DNA from 4 places in the Bacillus tequilensis genome. Region 4 is predicted to be linked to each of the others. Evidence: predicted binding sites of a transcription regulator. Region 4 holds the regulator's gene; each other region holds the start of a gene.
The links. The regulator LexA, encoded in region 4, represses DNA repair genes until DNA is damaged. The targets are predictions, from matches to a motif close to CGAACATATGTTCG.
Positions count from the first base shown of each region.

Region 1: the regulator LexA is predicted to act here: its motif matches at 2,963-2,976, upstream of recA (recombinase RecA).
Region 2: the regulator LexA is predicted to act here: its motif matches at 2,850-2,863, upstream of G4P54_RS05565 (YhjD family protein).
Region 3: the regulator LexA is predicted to act here: its motif matches at 2,317-2,330, upstream of G4P54_RS12460 (DNA polymerase IV).

Region 1 is NZ_CP048852.1:1,669,927-1,675,147, reverse strand. Features, by position in the region: gene rny (ribonuclease Y) at 1-225, opposite strand, end outside; gene G4P54_RS08850 (serine hydrolase domain-containing protein) at 500-1,675, opposite strand; gene recA (recombinase RecA) at 1,844-2,890, opposite strand; gene G4P54_RS08840 (competence/damage-inducible protein A) at 3,062-4,312, opposite strand; gene pgsA (CDP-diacylglycerol--glycerol-3-phosphate 3-phosphatidyltransferase) at 4,331-4,912, opposite strand; gene rodZ (cell shape determination protein RodZ) at 4,962-5,221, opposite strand, start outside.
Region 2 is NZ_CP048852.1:1,050,843-1,056,063, forward strand. Features, by position in the region: gene G4P54_RS05545 (SDR family oxidoreductase) at 1-86, opposite strand, end outside; gene G4P54_RS05550 (excalibur calcium-binding domain-containing protein) at 291-560, shown strand; gene G4P54_RS05555 (sodium:solute symporter family protein) at 599-2,068, opposite strand; gene G4P54_RS05560 (DUF3311 domain-containing protein) at 2,065-2,265, opposite strand; gene G4P54_RS05565 (YhjD family protein) at 2,470-2,832, opposite strand; gene G4P54_RS05570 (TVP38/TMEM64 family protein) at 2,981-3,604, shown strand; gene lepB (signal peptidase I) at 3,606-4,112, shown strand; gene G4P54_RS05580 (monooxygenase) at 4,287-5,221, shown strand, end outside.
Region 3 is NZ_CP048852.1:2,336,436-2,341,656, forward strand. Features, by position in the region: gene G4P54_RS12445 (antibiotic biosynthesis monooxygenase family protein) at 1-42, opposite strand, end outside; gene G4P54_RS12450 (GNAT family N-acetyltransferase) at 52-522, opposite strand; gene G4P54_RS12455 (YolD-like family protein) at 699-1,037, opposite strand; gene G4P54_RS12460 (DNA polymerase IV) at 1,034-2,272, opposite strand; gene G4P54_RS12465 (YqzH family protein) at 2,440-2,646, shown strand; gene G4P54_RS12470 (MDR family MFS transporter) at 3,295-4,527, shown strand; gene G4P54_RS12475 (VOC family protein) at 4,671-5,057, opposite strand; gene coaA (type I pantothenate kinase) at 5,062-5,221, opposite strand, start outside.
Region 4 is NZ_CP048852.1:1,878,150-1,883,370, reverse strand. Features, by position in the region: gene tkt (transketolase) at 1-1,428, opposite strand, end outside; gene G4P54_RS10225 (DUF896 domain-containing protein) at 1,597-1,830, opposite strand; gene G4P54_RS10220 (YneB family resolvase-like protein) at 1,893-2,546, opposite strand; gene yneA (cell division suppressor protein YneA) at 2,565-2,882, opposite strand; gene lexA (transcriptional repressor LexA) at 3,031-3,648, shown strand; gene fosM (FosM family fosfomycin resistance protein) at 4,155-4,577, opposite strand; gene G4P54_RS10200 (YndM family protein) at 4,789-5,221, shown strand, end outside.

The DNA.
Region 1 (5,221 bases), 210 kb from region 4:
CTGTTCAGCATCTATTCGAAGTTTGTGGATTTCGTCCTTTGCTTCAAGCAGAGCTTCTTTTTTCAGTGCTTCAGCATCACGCTTTGCATCTTCAAGAATTTGCTCGGCTGCACCGCGTGCGCCCGCAATTTTCGCTTCGGCAATGGTTTTACGAACAAAGTAGCCAACAACTAAACCGAGTAGAATCAGCAAAATGGAGATGAGAACCATCATAATTGGGGTCATACTTTCACCTCCTCTTGCTATGAACTTGGTTGTTGCTTAAATAAGTGTCGGCATGTACATTGTCTAGTTTTCTCAACATACAGAACCTTCACAGGGAATGAGTTTTTTCATCGCCCTTGTCAAGTTTAAATGGTTTAACAATCATGTTAAAAAAACAAATGTTACAACTTCATTGTAAATGTGTCGGAAATACTTGTCAAGCTTGCCATCTTAACGTTTACAGACCGGCTATCTTTTAACGTGACGAATGAATCCTTCAAAAGAAGATCACCGATCATTCTTGATTCAGAAGCTGGTATATTTTATTGTTCACTTGGCCCAATTTAGCATTATTTTGAATGTTTGAGAACAAAATAACAACGGTTTGTCCAGATTTGCTAAAGCTGTTCAGGATATTAAAGCCCGGCATGACGCCATGGTTTGAATAGCTTCCGGGAGCAACATAAAATCCCATGCCGTATGTGGAGCTGCTCCCCGGCGTAAACATCTTTTCGTAGCTTTTTTGCGAATAGAGTTTGCCGTCTATCAGCGCTCGGTCGAACTTATACATATCTATAGCGCTCATATAAATATCACCGGCTCCATACAGCTGAGATAGATCGGGTATATACGGTGTAACCGTTTTGCCGCTATTCAGCTTATAACCGACAGCAGAATAGGGTTCTTTATCATACGTTTTGTAAAAGCCTGCATGCGTCATTCCGGCCGGTTTAAAAATATGATTCGTTATGTATTGTTCATAGGACTCGCCGCTTACTTCAGCAACGATATAAGCGAGAACAGAATAGTTGGAGTCTTTATAGTCCCACACGCCTGGCTGACGTTTGATTCCCTGTCGTTCTATGTCTTTTATTAAATCGTCCGGTGTAATTGCGCCGTTTCCTTCAATATGTCCGTTTATTCCCGATGTATGTGTAAGCAGATTTTTCAAAGTAATCGTTTGTCCGTTAGGGAAATTAGGTAAATACGTACTTACCGGATCACTTGTCTGCAGTTTCCCTTTTTCCTCAAGCTGTAAAATAGCGGTTGCGATCAGCGCTTTTTGTGATGAACCGACATAGTAAGATGTCAACGGATTATTTTGAATGTGCTGTTTACGATCTGCATACCCAAACCCTTTATTTGTTATGACTTCTCCATTTCTGACAATCACGGCTGTTCCGCTGAATCCGATCTCTTTTAAATAATTGCTTATTTTTTGATTACGGTCCACTGTTTTGATTTGTTTATCTGTTTTTTCAGCTTTTTTCTTTTTGACCGCTTTTTTCTGATCGGTACCTGTGGCTGCTGCAGTTGCTTGAGACGGCTTGTTCTCTTCACTATCTCGCTGAAGCGCATTCCAAATCATAAAGCAAATCATTACTGCGATAAGACCAAGCAAAAGTTTGGCTCTATTATTTAGTTTTTTCCGTCTGCGTTTCGCAGTTCTTCTGCGGGTTGGGCTTGTCATTCATTTTTTCCTCCCGAAATAAATTCCATTTTGCACACGTTTTGTTAGACGAATAAAACACTGAAAAAGTTGTTAATCAAAGCAATATTTTTATCGTTTTTTTTTAAAAATACAAAAAGGCTGAGTTTTACACTCAGCCTTTTGTATCATTTCAAACTTATTTTATTTTTATTCTTCAAATTCGAGTTCTTCTTGTGCATCTTCAGCTTGCTTCTGCACTGCTCCATGATTGTCCAAACCGTAATGTTCGCGAATTTGCTCCTGGATCATCAGCATGATATCTTTATTTTCTTTCAAGAATTGCTTTGCATTTTCACGGCCTTGGCCAAGACGCTCTTCTTCATAAGAGTACCATGAACCGCTTTTTTGCACGATATCAAGTTCAGTTCCAAGATCAATGATTTCGCCTTCTTTTGAAATGCCTTCTCCATACATAATGTCAACCTCGGCTGTACGGAACGGCGGAGCCACCTTGTTTTTCACGACTTTGATTTTCGTTTTGTTCCCCATTACGTCGTTGCCTTGTTTCAGCTGTTCAGCACGGCGCACTTCAAGACGTACGGAAGAGTAGAATTTCAGCGCACGGCCGCCAGGAGTTGTTTCCGGGTTCCCGAACATAACGCCTACTTTTTCACGAATTTGGTTGATGAAAATCGCGATTGTCTTCGATTTGTTAATGGCCCCTGAAAGCTTTCGGAGCGCTTGAGACATTAAGCGCGCTTGTAAACCGACATGTGAATCTCCCATGTCGCCTTCAATTTCCGCTTTCGGAACGAGAGCCGCCACAGAGTCGATAACAACAATGTCAACTGCACCGCTTCGAACCAACGCTTCCGCGATTTCAAGCGCCTGCTCGCCTGTGTCAGGCTGAGACAGTAAAAGCTCTTCGATGTTGACACCGAGCTTTTGCGCGTATACCGGATCTAACGCATGTTCCGCATCGATAAACGCAGCTTGTCCGCCCTGCTGCTGAACCTCAGCAATCGCATGAAGCGCCACAGTTGTTTTACCTGAACTTTCAGGACCGTATACTTCAATAATCCGTCCGCGCGGATATCCGCCAATTCCCAGTGCCGTATCAAGAGCGAGGGAGCCGCTTGGGACAGTAGAAATTCTTGTATCTGTCTTTTCTCCCAGTTTCATAATGGAACCTTTGCCGAACTGTTTTTCTATTTGTTTAAGAGCCATATCTAAGGCTGCCTGACGATCACTCATTCTATTTTTTCCTCCTTTATGTTACCACTACATATACTATACCCTGTTTGAAGGGATTTGCCAAGAAAAAAGCGAACGCATATTCGGAATTTTCTTGGCGTGATTTCTATCAAAATATCATAATGCATCAGAGAAATCACGTTTTTTTAGGAGGATCCTGTGCTGAAAATATTATTTTTGCTCTAAAAGCTTCAAGATTAAATGACAGCCGTATTTAGCGCCGCGTTTTCTGATTCCCGTTCTGGAACCCGCAAAGTGAAACTCGTGAACCTCTTCTTTTCCATTTGCTGCAATGCCGATAAACACATGCCCAGGTTCATGTCCTTCTTGAGTATCAGGTCCTGCTACACCGGTAAAGCTGATGCCGATATCGCTGCCCGTGAGCTTTTGAACGCCCTTTGCCAGCTCTGATGCGCACTCCTTGCTGACCGCGCCAAATCGATCTAATGTTTCCTTCTTGACGCCCAGCACGTTCTGCTTTACGTCGTTTGTATAGCAAACCACACCGCCGGCAAATAATGTTGAAGCACCGCTAAGATCTGTCAGCCATTCAGAAAACAGCCCGCCGGTAAAGCTTTCCGCCGCGGAAATCGTAATGCCTTTTTCCTTACATGCTTTAGAGAGCTCTGTTACAAGAGAAGTATCGTCGTATCCATAGAAAAATTCACCGACACGTTCTAAGATAACGGCCTCTGTTTCTTTCAACAGACGCTCTGTTTCCTTTTCGTCAGCATGCTTGGCTGTCAGACGCAGCGTCACCTCTCCATCGGCCGCCAAAGGAGCGATTGTCGGGTTGGTTTGCGCATCAATAATATCTTCCAAATCAGCTTCAAGCTGAGATTCACCGATACCGAAAAAGCGAAGAACGGTTGATACAATTTTTTCATTTGAGCCCATCTTTTTCAGCAGAAGAGGCTTTGCCTCGTTTTCAAACATTGGACGCAATTCGCTTGGCGGTCCAGGGAGAAGCATATAAAAACGGGATTCATGCTCGATGAGCATTCCCGGTGCCATTCCAAAGTGATTCGCCAATACATCAGATCCTTCGATCACAAGCGCCTGTTTTCGGTTATTAGGCGACATCGTGCGTTTTGTTCGTTTGAAATAATCTTCTATGGATTGGAATGCCTCATCATTTAACGCAAGCGGACGTCCGAGCGCATTTGCAATCGTTTCTTTCGTCAGATCATCTTTTGTCGGCCCGAGACCTCCTGAAAAAATAATGAAGTCAGAGCGTTCTTCAGCGATGCGGATAACCTGCTTCAACCGCTCCGGGTTATCTCCGACTGCTGTATGATAAAATACGTTCACGCCGATTTCAGCCAGCTCTTTACTAATAAATTGAGCATTTGTATTGGCGATCTGGCCGAGTAACAGCTCTGAACCGACTGCAATAATTTCAGCTTTCTTTGGAAATTCCATGACGTTAGTCCTTCTTTCTTAGTTAGATGTTTTTAGCGCTTCCCAGTTTTTAGAGAAATATTCCCCCCCTGAGACAACAGTGAAAAATACAGCTACCCACAGCGCTAAGTCAGCGAACGGGAATGACACGAGCTCAAACGGAAGGTTATGAAGAAGCAATGCTGAAACCGCAATAATTTGCGCCCAGGTTTTAATTTTACCAAGCATATTAGCAGCCACGACTTCTCCTGTCCCGGCTAAGACAAGCCTTAAACCTGTCACGGCAAACTCCCGGCTGATAATCACAATGACCATCCAGGCTGGAGCAAGATCAAATTGAACAAGAATAATTAACGCTGCGGATACAAGCAGTTTGTCCGCAAGCGGATCAAGAAATTTCCCGAAGTTTGTCACGAGATTCAGTTTTCGTGCATAATACCCGTCCACCCAGTCTGTTGTGGATGCAATAATAAAAAGAATGGCTCCCGCCAGGTGCGCGACTGGAATCGATTCGTCTCCAAATTCGAGTCTGCCCCAGTCAAACGGCGCCAGCATGATGATCATGAAGATTGGGATCAATGCGATTCTTGCTAGTGTGATTTTATTTGGTAAGTTAAACATAAAACCCCTCCAATTTTATACTCGGACGTGAAGAAAAGTCATCTGGTAATCAAGATGACTTTTCTTCCTTTTTATTTACAATCTTTATCGTTTGTGCCATCACTTTTTTCGGATCAAGTTCATATGAGAGAACTTTACCGTTGATTTTTATTTTCAGATTAGGTGCATATCCAGTGCGGATGTCAACTTGTTTCTGATCAGTTATGTCTTTTTTGTAGGTTTCGTCTTTTTTCAGCGTTCCCTCTTTTAACGAGCTGCTGTTTTCATCACGCACTCGAATCCAAGAGCTGTCTAGAGCCTTCAGTTCAA
Region 2 (5,221 bases), 830 kb from region 4:
TGCAGGCCGGGCGGTTCTTGATATTGTTCAGGGAATTCATCGTGAAAAAATGCTGTTAAAGGATTGCTAAGGTTTGAATCAGACATCATCAACGCTCCTATTCTGTTTGGTGTATATTCGTACGTGTACCCCCGCAGCATATAGAGAAAAACATGTTTTGGCAGTTTGACTGCTGAAAGACAAAAAAACAGACTTACTTCTATATTTATCTTGTCAAATAAGATTGTATGAATTATGATAAATCCAGCTATAAAACAACTAAATATTGGATGGGAGATGGGTATATCGTCATGAAGAAAACGGCGGCGGTTTTGCTGTCACTCGGTCTCGTTTTCGGTTTTTCATACGGAGCAGATCATGTGGCGGAAGCTAAAACAAAGGTAAAGGTTTATAAGAACTGCAAGGAGTTAAACAAAGTATATAAAGGCGGGGTGGCCCGCACGTCGAAGGTGAAAAATAAAGGCGGAAAAACGAAGTACAAGCCTTACGTCTCTAAAACGCTTTATGATGCCAATAAAAATAAAGACCGCGATAAAGATTTAATCGCCTGCGAACGTTAAAGAAGAAAAAGCAATCTGATTTCAGATTGCTTTTTCATTTATGCCGCTTGATCAGCCGCGGCGCTTTTCGTTTTTCTTGTCGCCAAGCTTACTGCCGCCATGACCGTCATGTTCAAAAGCAGAGCGACTATGCCGACATTCAAGTCTTTTGCTGCTTGCGGCAGCGCCGGAATTAAAGTGCCAATCGTCGTTTCCGTCAATGTAATATAAGAAACCGCTCCGACACCTGTAATGATGCCGCAGAAAGCTCCTTGCTTCGTCACCATATTATGCTTGAACAGACTGAACAAAAGAGCCGGGAATAATTGTGTGACAAGGCTGTAGCCCATTAATAGCAGCGTAACGATGGTATTTCCTCCCCTGAAGGTAAAGTACACCGAAATCAGCGCGATCACTGGAACTAAACATTTGGCAAGCATTGAGACTTGCTGTTCTGTCGTGCGGGGTGCGAACACTTTGTACACATTTTTTGCAAACAGCGTGGAGGCGGACATTAAGATCATAGACCCCGGCACAAGCGCGGTCAGCAATCCGGCAGCGCCGATAATCCCGACAAACCAAGGGTCAAATGTTTGCAGAGACAGCCTCAAAAGCGATAGATCCCCGTCTGCGTCTTTCAGCCCCGGAACTTGCAGAATAGCGGCAAAGCCGACGAAAAGGACGAAGAGCAGGACCAGCTGGTATAAAGGCATGATGATGGCGTTTTTGCGAAACACTTTTGGGTTTTCGGCTGAATACGAAGCGGAAAACGTATGAGGCCACATGTAAAACCCAAGCGCTGTCAAGAGCACGGTGGAGCTGAACCACGCCGCACTTTGCCCCGTTTCCGGAAGCGTCAGAAAGCCCGGCTTTGCCGTTTCAATCTGCTGAAACATGTCTTGGAATCCGCCGTAATAATGAATCGGCAAATACACACCTAAAAACAGAACGACAGCCAAAATCATGATGTCTTTTACAACCGATATCCAAGCGGATCCGTGAATGCCGGAAACCATAACATAAACCGTGATGGAAACAGCTCCGATCCAGATGGCGGCGGCCGGAGAGATTTTGCCGTATGACGTTTCCGATACAATCAGTCCAAGGCCTTTCAGCTGCAGCACAAGATATGGAATAAGAGCGGCGATACCTACCAATGAGACGAGAACGCCAAGAAGCGGACTGTTATATTTTCTGGTGAAAAAATCAGACTGCGACATCAGCTTATGCTGTTTCGCGTATGTCCAAACCGCCGGCAGGAGCCAATAAGAAAGGATATAGGCCAGACAGCCGTAGGCGATGATGTAAAAGGCCGGCCCGCCTTTCCCGTAAGCCCAGCCGCTGCCGCCGAGAAACGTAAACGTAGTGTAAATTTCGCCTGCCATTAATAAGAAAACAAATACGGTTCCGAAGCCGCGGCCTCCAACGGTCCACTGCTCAAGGTTCATGTCTTTTCCTTTTTGGGCGCGTATGCCGAGAAAAATGCTTAAGAGCAGGACGCCGAAAATGATGATGAGCGCTGCGTTCATTCTGCTTCCTCCTTTTTATTTTCGTTGTCGAGGACATACACAATTGCCATCAGCGCAGAGGTCAAAAGAGCCCATATCACAATATAGGCCAGGATAAACGGCATGCCGAACACGTAGGGGGTCACTTTATTTGCAAAAGGGGTGCCGAGTAAGATTCCGATAAAGGGCAAGGCGGCGAGAATGTGAATCAGTTTCATAAAATCCTCCTTCGAATTAGGGTGGGGTATACAAGCCCGACCGTACTGAAAATGTTGTCGTCGAGATGACAGTACATGTCATTTTTTGGGGTGAAAGGCTGTGGTACGAATTATAAATAAATTTATTTTAATTGTATAGTGTGAATTGTCTGAAATTTTTATAGAATCGCCCGAAGGCGGAAGGAGCAGTATGATCCAAAAGGCTCAGGTCCTGTCCGGGGCGAATAGATAGTATGTTAATAATTCACTGACCTGCTCACGGATCCGCGGATTAAAATAGCGGTGCTTTTCTTCATAACGATCGATCACAAATACATAAAGTGTAAAGGCCTCATCGCGCTCCGCCTCGTGAATTGCAATTTTTCTTTTTCGCAGCTCTTTTCTGACCTCGATCAAATCCTTTTGTGCTATTTTTAATGATTCGCTGATAAGCTTTTTATAGGGATGTTTCAATTTTAAAGTGCTTTCCTCAATTCCGGCGAGATCACGGTTAAAAATCGTAATAGCCATGGGCAAAAAAAGCGCCCGTTCAATTAAATTGTAGTTTTCCTCCTGCAGATGCGGCATGCTGACTCCTTCTTTCGGGAACGTTTGTTCTGTTTATATTCTATATCGGCTGGTGAAATGATTCAAGACAGAAAAAATCACCAAAACTTTTTAGTTTTCTGCTGATAATGTGTAGAATAAGGATAGACAAACCCGGTAAGGAGTATAAATGTTGGAGCATTTTTTATCTTATTTCACGCAAGAACATGTAACTGAATTATTTCAAAGCTATAGGGCTTTCGGTCCTCTTATTGCTGTGCTGCTGCCTTTAATTGAAGCATTTCTCCCGTTTTTGCCGCTGATTGTGTTTGTGGTGGCGAATACGAATTCGTTTGGCTTGTGGGAAGGGTTCATTCTGTCTTGGGCGGGATCAACTGCTGGATCTATTCTTGTATTTTTGATCGTCCGTCAATACGGTCAGAGAAGATTGCTTGGATTTATCCGCAGTCATCCGTCGGTCAGAAAGCTGATGGTATGGGTGGAAAGACACGGCTTTGGTCCTTTGTTTCTTCTGCTTTGTTTTCCGTTTACACCGTCAGCGGCGGTGAATGTTGTTGCGGGTTTGTCAAGGATCGGAACGCGGCAGTTTATTTTGGCGGCAGCCTCGGGAAAGCTTGTCATGATTTTTATGATCAGCTTCATCGGATATGATCTGCACGCACTGATTACACAGCCGATTCGAACGGTCATTGCTGTATTGGTGATCACTGTCTTATGGTATGTCGGAAAAAAGGTAGAGCGGTATTTGCATGTGAGAGCCAGTCAGCATGAGCATGATGGAGGGAGACAGTAACATGAAAAAACGGTTTTGGTTTCTTGCCGGTGTAGTGTCCGTCGTTCTCGTCATTCAGGTTAAAAATGCCGTCTTCATTGATTACAAGGTGGAAGGCGTCAGTATGAACCCGACCTTTCAGGAAGGGAACGAACTGTTAGTCAATAAATTTTCGCATCGATTTAAAACCATCCATCGCTTTGATATTGTCCTTTTTAAAGGCCCTGATCAAAAAGTGCTGATTAAGCGGGTAATCGGGTTGCCCGGTGAATCAATCAAATATAAAGATGATCAGCTGTATGTGAACGGAAAGCGGGTTGCTGAACCATTTTTGAAGCAATTGAAGTCTGTTTCTGCCGGGAGCCATGTAACAGGTGATTTTACCTTGAAAGATGTGACAGGAACAAGCAAGGTGCCGAAAGGGCAATATTTTGTCGTTGGAGATAATCGCATATACAGCTTCGACAGCCGGCATTTTGGCCCGATCAGAGAAAAAAATATTGTCGGTGTGATTTCCGATGCTGAATAAAAAGACGTCAATTAAGGGCGTCTTTTTTGTTGTTGTTTGGAAAAATGTGTTGAAGAAAAATTTGCAAGAAGCTATAATCAATATTGTTACGGATGTAACAAAAATATGTTTATAATTTGATATGAGTTTATTTTCAAAGGGTTCATAATCGTTTTAAGTAAAACAAAAGGAGTGATCACGATGAATGTGGAAGCTGTGATTATAGGGGGAGGGCCGGTCGGATTTATGCTGGCTTCCGAGCTTGCGATAGCCGGGGTGAAGACATGTGTGATTGAGCGGCTTGAAAAGCCTGTTCCGCATTCCAAGGCGTTGACGCTGCATCCCCGCACGCTGGAGCTGCTTGAGATGAGAGGGCTGCTGGAGCGTTTCGTATCCAAAGGAAGCAAAATACCTTCCGGGCACTTTTCGATGCTGGATACCCGTCTTGATTTTTCTGCAATGGATACGAGCTGTCCTTACACGCTTTTGCTTCCGCAGGCTAAAACAGAGCAGCTGCTTGAGGAACATGCGCGAAGCTTGGGGGCAGAGGTGTTTCGAGGAGCAGAGGCGCTGTCGGTTACGCAAAACGGGGCAGAGGTGCAAACGATTTTCAAGGATCGTGACGGCAGTGTGCGGACGGTCACAAGCCAGTTTGCTGTTGGTGCCGATGGAGCCAGAAGTACCGTCCGGAAACAGGCGCAAATTGAGTTTCCGGGAACAGACAGCACCATCACCGCTGCCCTTGCAGATGCGGCGCTCCATTCTCCTCCGCCGTCAGGCGTGCTGTCCCTTTGCACAGAAGAAGGTGGTGTCATGATCGTTCCGCTTTCTCCGAAACAATACCGAGTCGTCGTGATCAGCCCTTATCGCACGCAGACGCCGAAAGATGTGCCAGTCACTGAGGAGGAGCTGAAAGCCGATCTCATACGAATCTGCGGGACTGACTTCGGTCTAACAGAGCCTTCGTGGATGTCGCGGTTCGGGAATGCCGCACGCCAAGCGAAGCGGTATCGGGACGGAAGAATCTTTCTTGCGGGTGATGCGGCGCATATTCATTTTCCAGCAGGCGGCCAAGGGCTGAATGTCGGCCTTCAGGATGCAATGAACCTCGGGTGGAAGCTGGCAGCAGC
Region 3 (5,221 bases), 460 kb from region 4:
ATAGTAAGGAGGCTCAGGTGTTTTTGAAAAAAAATCCATCATATTTCCCCCTCATATGTTTTTGACAAACAGTACCCTGTCTTGGGCCGGGCCATCGTAGTTTGCGAATACTGAGATGCCGTTTATCGTTTTGTTGCCCTTTTCAATGTTAAAACCCAATTTGGTGTGATACGCGATTGATACCTTATTCATCGGTGAAGTGACGCACTTGACCCGGGTGCAGCCTCTTTGCTTTACTTTTTCAATAAAGACATCATATAATTGTTTTCCAATTTGCATTTTTCTGAAATCCGGATGCACACCGGAAAAATGAATGTATGCCGTTTCAGGGTCTGATTGCGATTGAAATCCGATTAAAAATCCGGTCATGCTGTTATATTCAGATGTAATAAAGCTTGTGTCCTGAAAGTGCTCAAAAAATAGTCTCGGCAATTTTTCTTTCATCTGCCTGCCGCCCCACCATTCATTCAATACAGACGTTACCATTTCATAATCTGAAGACGTGATTGTTCGAATATCCATTACGATTTGATCTCCCTCCGTCTGGCAAAACGAATGTCAGCTCTTTTTTTCTCACAATATAAAAATTATATTTTGCCTGGCTGGAATTGTAAATGCCTTCTTTCCTTTATCATACATCTGCAGATTTGTTTAATATTTTTACACATATTCTCCCTCCTGTGCAGGAGGGAGAGACTTTACAGCACAATATCAAGCACCTGATCAAGCTTCAGTTTATAAAGCCGATCTTCGTCTCCTTTTATCCATACTGTTTTTTCAAACTCTTCATACCGGCAGATTTTCCCGGTGCAGCGGACAATTTCACCGTCCTGAAAGCAGCTGACAGTGATATTCTGAGCGAACTCCATCGCGGCACAAAGCGTTTGATTCATTTCCTCCAGCTTATCACGATCAAGAATCGGCTTTTGCAGCTTCTGTTTATGTCGCTTTCTCTCAAGCAGGCTTTGCTTATGTTCCGGCAGAAACATCCTGCTCCCTTCCCACAGCAGGTTGCCTCTTTTTAAATGGTCGTTCATTTATAGTGCCCTCCTATTTTAGCCGCACGTTCAAATGCCTGGCCTGCCGCTGTCAGTGATGCCGCTCTGACGATTGCTGTGTCGCCGAATCGGTTTTTAATGCCGTCCATCACATAGCCGAGGCTCATTTTTTTTGCATAATCCTGAAATAAATTAAGCTGCCATACGTCATCAGATGAGAGCTGAGACAGATTGACTCCGAGGCGGCGGACAGGCTTCCCGTCCCAAAATCTAAGAAACAGCCCGTATACAGCCTCATATACGTCCTGTGTTGAATTCGTCGGCTCCGCCAGCTTCACTTGCCGATTGAAGCCCGTCGGCCAGTCAAAATCAGCCCCCCGGCAGCTCACGGACACCGTCTGTCCCATTACTCCGGCGTTTCGGCTTCGCCTGCACACTTCTTCACTCAGCTCCAGCAGCACGACTTTGATTTCTTTGTCAAAGTGTTCATAGTCTCTCGGGAGAGTCATTCCATGGCCGATCGCTTTTTGTCCGTCCAGAGATGAAGTTGACACAGGGGAATAGTCGATCCCGTTCGCCGTCATCCACAGCACGTGGCCGTTAATGCCCCATTTCTTTTTTAAAAGATCAAGCGGAAAATCCGCAAGCCCGCCGATCGTGCTGATGCCCATTCGGGTTAAATGATGCTTCATGCGGCTCCCGACGCCAAACATGCTGCCCACCGGAAGCGGCCACATATCGGTTTTTATATTTTCTTTCGTTAAGGTAAAAATACCGTTCTTATTCTTTTTGGCAAAATTGTCGCACGCGATTTTGGCTAGCGCTTTATTAGGACCGATTCCGACCCGCGCATAAATGCCGATCTCCCGCATGATTCTGCCCTGAATGCTTTTTGCGATCTCTTCCGGCGTCCCAAACAGCTTCTGGCTGCCTGTAATGTCCATGAACTGTTCATCGATGGAATACGGTTCTACAAGGTCCGTATATTCCTCTAAAATGGCCGTGATTTGCAGTGATACATCAATATACCGCTGCATACGGGGCCGGAGCACAACAGCTTCAGGGCACTTTTCTTGCGCCTCCCACAGCCGAGAGGCATTCGTGACGCCCTTTTGTTTCGCCAGCGGGCAGGCAGCCAATACGACTCCGCCCCTTTTTTTAGGATCACCCGAAACAATGACGGGCCTATTTTTCAAATGTGGATTTTCCGCTTTCTCTACAGATGCATAAAACGATTGCATGTCAACGAGAAAAATCACTTTTTCTTTCATCATACACACCTCTAAAAAAGAACTTATGTTCGTTTTTCTATTATATGCGAAAGTATGTTCGTTTTATACTGGTAAATGATTCTTGTCTGACAGAAAATATGATCCCAGGGTTTGAGAGAAGAGAAACATTTAGTAGAATAAAAGTGAAGCATAAAGATAGGAGAGTCATGATGGAGAAATTTGTCGAAAAAATGCTGGGACAGGCCCTGCGCCAATATGGGAGAAATGTTGCCATAGATCCGTTAAGTCCGTATGAAAAACAAAGCCTGATAGCCGCCTTAAAAGAAAGACAGAATGAAGAACCCGATGAAGATCTGTATGCGCATATAGAAGATATCATTTATGACTATGTCACAAACCAAGGACTGTTCTCTTAAAAGCAGGCACACCGCATAGCGCCCCGAATCTGACTGTCAGTTTTTCAGCAGCTGATGCGGCTTGCCTTTGAAAAACACCGCCGGGATCACAAATAACAGTTTCAGGCGGCCTACGGCAGAAAATCTTGCCGAGAAAACAAAGCTGGATGTGTTCACGCTATAGATTCATACGGCTTGCCAATGTCCCTGCGGAGAATGCTCCCTCAAAACGTTTGGAAAGCCCCGGCCTCTCCTTCTGTCACGCGGCTCTAGTCGGTTCGCGCGCGTAAATCTTGATTTCAGGTCTGTCATCACTGAGCATTACCGAAACCCAATCCGTATCCTGACGTGTTACACCGACTGACTTTCATGCATCAAAAGACATTCGTATCCTTCCATACTCTGACTAGTTGCTTGAAAATGCGCGGCATTCAGCATCAATTCATATTGTGTTTCCACACATAGATAAGAGTCGAACGTATCGGCACTCTCCCTTCGAATGCTTTAAACGATGTCACCCCATCCTCCACACACGGTTTATTCCAATCCATACATCAGACATGTTTTATAGTAAATGTCAATGACAAAATATTTTGAATTCCCATTGGATAAGGAAATAATTTCATATATGATAGAAAATGATCTTACATATAGGAGAGAATCAGATTCATGAAGAAATGGAAAGATATCCACCCCATCAGCTGGACAATTATAATCGGTACTATTTTCGGCAGGATGGCCACATCGATGAGCATCCCATTTTTAGCGATTTATTTAACAGCCGTCCAAGGCGCATCAGCATCCTACGCCGGGCTGGTCATCGCCGCAAGCTCGTCAGTCGGCATCCTTGCAAGCTTTTACGGCGGATATATCTCGGACAAATTCGGCAGAAAAAACATGATGCTTGTGTCCATTTTCGGCTGGATGCTGGTATTTGCAGGATTTGCGGCGGCCTCTCATTTGTGGATGTTTTTTGTGGTCAACGCATTAAACGGCCTTTGCAAATCATTGTTTGAGCCCGCTTCAAAGGCGCTGCTGTCTGATATGACAGAAGAAAAAACGAGACTGCTCGTATTTAATTTGCGCTACGCAGCCATTAATATCGGCGTTGTCTTCGGACCGGTGCTCGGCCTGTATTTTGGCTCGTCGCAATCGACCGCACCCTTTTTGGTTCCTGCCATTATTTACGGGCTATACGGCCTAGTGCTCGCCGCGCAATTTAAAAAGCATCCATCTTCATCAGGCTCAGACCAATCCCGAAATATGAGCGTGCGGGAAGCGTTTATGGTGACGCAAAAGGATCATCTTTTTACAATTGCTCTGGTCGGCATCGCGCTATGCACCTTCGGCTACTCACAATTCAGTTCGACATTCCCGCAGTATATGGCGCAGAACCCCTTGATCAGCAATGGAACGAAGCTGTATGGGTTGATGCTGACATTAAACGCAATCGTTGTGCTGGCCACGCAATTTCCCATCGTCCATTTCGCAAAACGGTTTTCGCCGCTTTGCTCCCTAATGCTCGGCAATGTGATGGTGAGTATCAGCATGGCCATTTTCACCATATCACATGGTGTTTCATCGCTTGTGATGATTGTGGTCACATTCACAATCGGCGAAGTGCTTTTATTCTCAATGATGGATTTGTTTGTAGACCAGATTGCAAAACCGGGTTTAAAAGGCACTTATTTCGGGGCAATCGGGTTTTCACAGCTCGGAAACGTCATCGGCCCCTGGGTCGGTGGCATATGTATAGACCTGTTTGGCGCAGGCCGGCCGATTTTTATTTTTTCTGTCCTGAGCGGCATCACCCTGCTCGGCCTGCCATTTTTAGCGTTCGCCTATCGGCAGATGAAAACGGAAATGACAAAACACCGGTCCGCTCTGGAAAAATCGCTTTAACCAAAAAACGGGGGAGAACCAATCTCTCCCGTTAAAAATGAGGTGATGAATATGATGTATCGTGTTCGCCGCTGTTACCTTTGCAGCTGTGACAAGCTTCAAGTACGCGGAGAACCGAAAAGCGAAGCTGGCAAAAATCATGATCAATCGCTTGGGGCAACGAGCTCTACCTTTATCCGATCCGGATCCTCACAATAGACCGCATAATGCCCCTCTCCTCCGGCAAAAGGGTGCCTGTCTCGGTACAACACACAATAGCCTTTTGCCATCAATTTTTCGGTCATCAGGTCAACTTGAAGCTTGGATTCAGCGTGAAATGCGAGATGGTTCAGCCCGACACGGCCTCTGTGGTATTCCGGTTCTAGAAATCGCTCTTTCGCCTGTACAATCACAAGGTAAAAACGGTCTTTCTTCCAGCTGATGCCTGAGTCCCATTTTTGATATTCTTTATAGCCAAGTTCTTTTAAGAACCAGCCCCAAAATCGTCGAGACACTTCCAAATCAGAGACATACAGTTCGATATGATGCACGATATCACACTCTCCTTACCAGCACTTCTTCAACCTTATGCCCCTCTCCCTTACGCAAAATGAGATCCGACCTGAATTTAGTCGGCAGGATATTTTCATATAAGTTCGGCCGGTTGACACTCTCCCAAATCGAGGCTGCCATTTCATCAGCCTCCTGATCAGAC
Region 4 (5,221 bases):
AACAGGTTCGTGTGTCGGGCCGTCTTCACCTACCGCAATGCTGTCATGTGTGAAGACATATGTGACAGGAAGACCCATTAACGCTGCAAGACGAATCGCCGGACGCAGATAATCAGAGAAGACAAAGAAAGTCCCGCCGAATACACGAAGTCCGCCATGAAGCGCCATACCGTTTAAGGCTGCACCCATCGCAAATTCACGAACTCCAAACCAGAAGTTTTTGCCTGAGTAATCAACCGCTGTAAAATCACCGGCATTTTTAATTGTCGTTTTGTTAGATCCCGCTAAGTCAGCAGATCCTCCGACAAAGAAAGGAATTTTTTTCGCAAGTCCATTAAGAACTTCACCGGAAGATGCACGGGATGCCAGGCTGCTTCCTTTTTCATATACAGGAACCTCTTGATCCCAGTCCTTCGGAAGCTCTCCTTTGATTGCCAGCTCAAGCTGTTCAGCAAGTTCAGGATAAATTTCTTTATATTTAGCGAATTGGGCATTCCATTCCTGTTCCTTTTTCTCGCCAGATTCTTTAACCTCTGCTGCGAAATGCTCATATACTTCAGACGGAACGTAGAAATCTTCTTCATACGTCCACGCGTAAGCTTCTTTTGTTAATTTGCTTTCCTCTTTACCAAGCGGCGCGCCGTGAACACCGGATGTACCGGCACGGTTAGGTGATCCGAATCCAATTGTCGTTTTCACTTCAATTAATGTAGGTTTCTTTTCATTTTGGCGTGCTTTTTCGATTGCCGCTGTTAATTCTTTAATGTTGTTTCCATCCTCAACATAGAGAACTTCCCAGTTCATTGCTTCAAAGCGCTGTTTTACGTTTTCAGAGAATGAACGGTCGAGATCTCCGTCGAGTGAGATGTCATTAGAATCGTATAAAACGATCAGACGTCCAAGCTGGAGATGGCCTGCAAGTGAAGCGGCTTCAGAAGAAATCCCTTCCATTAAGTCACCATCACCGCAAATGCTGTATGTATAATGATCGACTACGTTAAATGAATCGCGGTTGTAAGTTTCCGCTAAATGGCGTTCAGCAATAGCCATACCGACCGCCATAGCAATCCCTTGGCCGAGCGGACCTGTTGTTGCATCTACACCGGCAGTATGTCCGAATTCCGGATGTCCAGGTGTTTTGCTGCCCCACTGGCGGAATCCCTTAAGATCTTCAATACTAAGATCAAACCCGCTTAAATGAAGCATGCTGTATAAAAGTGCTGATCCGTGTCCGGCGGATAAAACAAAACGATCACGGTTAAACCAGCCAGGGTTTGCCGGACTTACGTTCATAAATTTTGTCCACAGCGTGTATGCCATAGGAGCGGTCCCCATTGGCATCCCAGGGTGACCAGAGTTTGCTTTTTCAATAGCGTCTATTGACAGTGTGCGAATGGTAGCAACTGATTTTTTTTCAATTGTATCCATAAAAATCCCCTTCCTTATGTGTTGTACCCTTACATCATAAATGTCTGACGACTTTTTCTCAACTGTTTCAGCTTAAATTTGAGAGAAACTTGTTGAATCTTGTCACATGAGAGATTTGCTTATAGTATATACAAAAGAGGAATACGATATTGCCGTATTCCTCTTATATTAGTTAAGTTTATTATTTCTTTTTTCTCTTTTTAGCTTTTCCGGTGTTACATCATTGCCTTCCGGGTCAATGATTTTCACACTCTTTAACGTGTTTTTCATAGAAGAACGAAAACCTTTCAGGTACTCTTGACGGAGCTGCTGCTGTTCGGCTTTTTCTTCATCTGTTATAACGCCAACTTTGGCTTTGGCAGCAAGTTCATTAATTCTGGCAATTTTTGCGTTTGAAATCATGTTAAACTCCTTTATGCATTTTGTCTATATAGTACTAGATCAAACCGAGTTTTACAACTGATTCACTGTGCTGTCTCTTCATTCTCTATGTATTCCTGAAACCGCCGATGGACTGTCGCTTTAGAGACATCGTAGCCAAATCCTCTTAGCGTAGCCGCGATTTCTGCAAACGTCAGTTTATTCGCTCTGAGGCGGACGATCTCTGAAATGGGAACTTCAATTCTTTCTTTTCCACTGTTTTCATGTTGGTTTTTTAGGTTTTTTTGCGGTTTAAAACCGTTTTTCACTGCCCGTTTCATTCCCCGCTTGATTTTCATGTTGTGAATTTTCCGCTGATACTCTTCCACAATGCTGACGATCTCCAGCACCATCGAGTCAGCCTCCGATAACTCCAGTTCACCTCTGTGAGCCGTTGTATAAACTTTCACACCCTCTCTGTAAATACAATGAAGCAGTGCGATTTTTGCGTTTCCCCGCCCGAGCCTTGTCTCATCCTGAACCAAAATAACATCAATTCCAGCATTCTTGATCTCATCAAGCAGTTCAAATACACCATCCCGATCCATCTCATATCCGCTGGCTTTTTCAGAAATCACTTTGACCACTTCCATTCCGTTCTCCTCTGCAATGGCCGTAAGCTCCTCCTCCTGCCGCTTTAATGATGTTTCCTGCTGTTCTTTATTTGTACTTACGCGGGCATAAATGAGTGCTTTCATTTATTCTATCTTTCCTCTCTATCTTACAGTTGCCAATTCATATGCATCCTGATGTTTCTTTTCCAACGGAATTACTAACTCATCTCCCGGCTGGATATCAGACGTCTGAAGATGATTTTTATCAGCTATCCATTCAATAAAATCACTTTTGTTTATCTTTTTTGTATCTGCTACCTGATCAGCAATTGACCAAAGTGTGTCGCCCTGCTGGACTTCTATTTTAACATACTGATTAAGCTCCTGGCCGCTGCTTGTATATGACAGCAATAGGATAACCGCGCTCAAAATCACTGTGAACAGACCGACAAAAATAATAGATTCTTTATTCATGATCATAACCTCCGACAGGAATGTTTGTTCGCTTTTTATAGTTTCAGTATATACGAACAAACGTTTCTGTCAATTATTTTTTCGAACCTATGTTTGTACTGAAAGGAAAATCATGCTATAATCTTCTTAAAATCGACGTTTTGAGGTGCGAAAAATGACGAAGCTATCAAAAAGGCAACTTGATATCCTCAGTTTTATTAAAGCAGAGGTTAAATCAAAAGGATATCCGCCTTCCGTGAGAGAAATCGGAGAGGCTGTCGGGCTTGCGTCCAGTTCAACTGTCCACGGCCATTTGGCCCGTTTGGAAACAAAAGGGCTGATCAGACGGGATCCGACAAAACCCAGAGCAATAGAAATACTTGATGAAGAAGTAGACATTCCGCAAAGCCAGGTCGTTAATGTACCGGTCATCGGGAAAGTCACTGCGGGTTCTCCTATTACAGCAGTAGAAAATATCGAAGAATATTTTCCGCTCCCTGACCGTATGGTTCCCCCGGACGAGCATGTGTTTATGCTGGAGATTATGGGAGACAGTATGATTGACGCCGGTATTCTCGATAAGGATTATGTCATCGTTAAACAGCAAAATACTGCTAACAACGGGGAAATAGTAGTTGCGATGACAGAAGATGATGAAGCTACGGTAAAACGTTTCTATAAAGAGGATACCCACATTCGTTTACAGCCAGAAAACCCAACGATGGAACCTATCATTTTGCAAAATGTCAGCATTCTAGGCAAGGTGATTGGCGTTTTCAGAACGGTCCATTAACCTACTGATCTATTATTATGAAATAACCCCCTCTTCCTTTACGGAGAGGGGGTTTATTGTTCAAAAAAGCAGACTTGCCCTGATTTTTAAGAGCGAGCCTGAATAGGAGGAAAAAGAACATCATGTTTACACCATAATTATCCACCAAACAATTGTTGAAGTCAAGAAAATTTCTTTCCTTTAGGAAACTTTTATCAGAATGCTATCTGTTTAAATAATTAGACGACATCTTCTTAAAAACGTTTCATTCTTTTAGGGCGTGGAATGTTTAGGCTTAAAGTTGATTTAAGGAGCGTGAAAATTCTATTGTAATGAAAATTTAGTACATAGTATAGTTAGTTTATTCCACTCTGAAAAAAGCTCACTCTCCTTTATCATTGAAAGCTTAACAGACGTCAATATTTTCACTTTAGCACCCGTCAGTGCTTTGATTTTAGTTCCAGACTTTATTCTAAATGACATCATAAAATCGTTAATACGCGTGAAGGATCATGCTATAACTTTGCTCATTCATAAAAATCCATATGCGTTTTTTCCTGTTTATAATAACGGAGCCTGTCTTGAAGGGTCCCGGTATGAAATTCAAATTTATGGCCGTCAGGGTCGGTAAAATAAATCGATTTGCAATCACGATCATCTCGTTCCCTGCCAGGCAGAATATTGACATGAAGCCTTTTTAATTTTTCTGACATTTCCTCAAACTCATCATCCTGAATAGTAAAAGCAATATGGGTATAGGACGCCTTGATGTCATTTCTCGGAATATCAGGTTCTTCATTAAGCGCAAGCCAGATGCCATTTAAATCAAAATACGCTGTCGTTCTACCCTTTACCAGAAGCTTGACATCAAACACGTTTTGATAAAAATCAATCGATGTATCCAGCTGAGAAACTGAAAATAACAAGTGATTGATCCCTTTTATCTTCACAAATCATTCCCCCTTGAAAGCTGATCATCCTTATGTACGGCTTTTTTTCAAAAAAGTTTCGTGCAGCCAGCAAAAATACAAGTATAAACAAAATTGGATTGTTCAAAATAATGACTGTAACAGCGATGTCCTTTATGGATTCAATCCTACTTATGGTTATAATTTGTTTACTGCCAACGGTTTTCCTCAAAAATACAATTTAGGTGGTCAAATGAAACATATCATTGCTCTCGCTTCAAAGATTGCTTTCACACTTGCTCTTTTATATGTGATTTTGGATAGAGTTTATCACGCTCCCTTTTTAAGTGTGATGTTTATTGCACTTTTCTTAGGTTTTGTGTCATACCTGTCCGGGGACATGCTCGTCCTGCCGAGAACAAACAATATTACAGCTTCCTTAGCTGACTTTGGACTTTCATTCGTTATTCTTTGGGTTTTTGTTTTAGCCCAAACAAGGAATGATTTCCCACCGTTTGCAGCCGCTCTTCTTTCCGCTGCCTGTCTTACTGTTTTCGAATATTTTTTTCATCGGTATTTGCTGAAAAATGTGCTGGATGAAACCTTTCGAAATGAACTATCAGCCAGAGATAACACGCTGCAGTATCAAACTGAAGCCGCAGACGAGCTGTTTCCTGACGTGACGA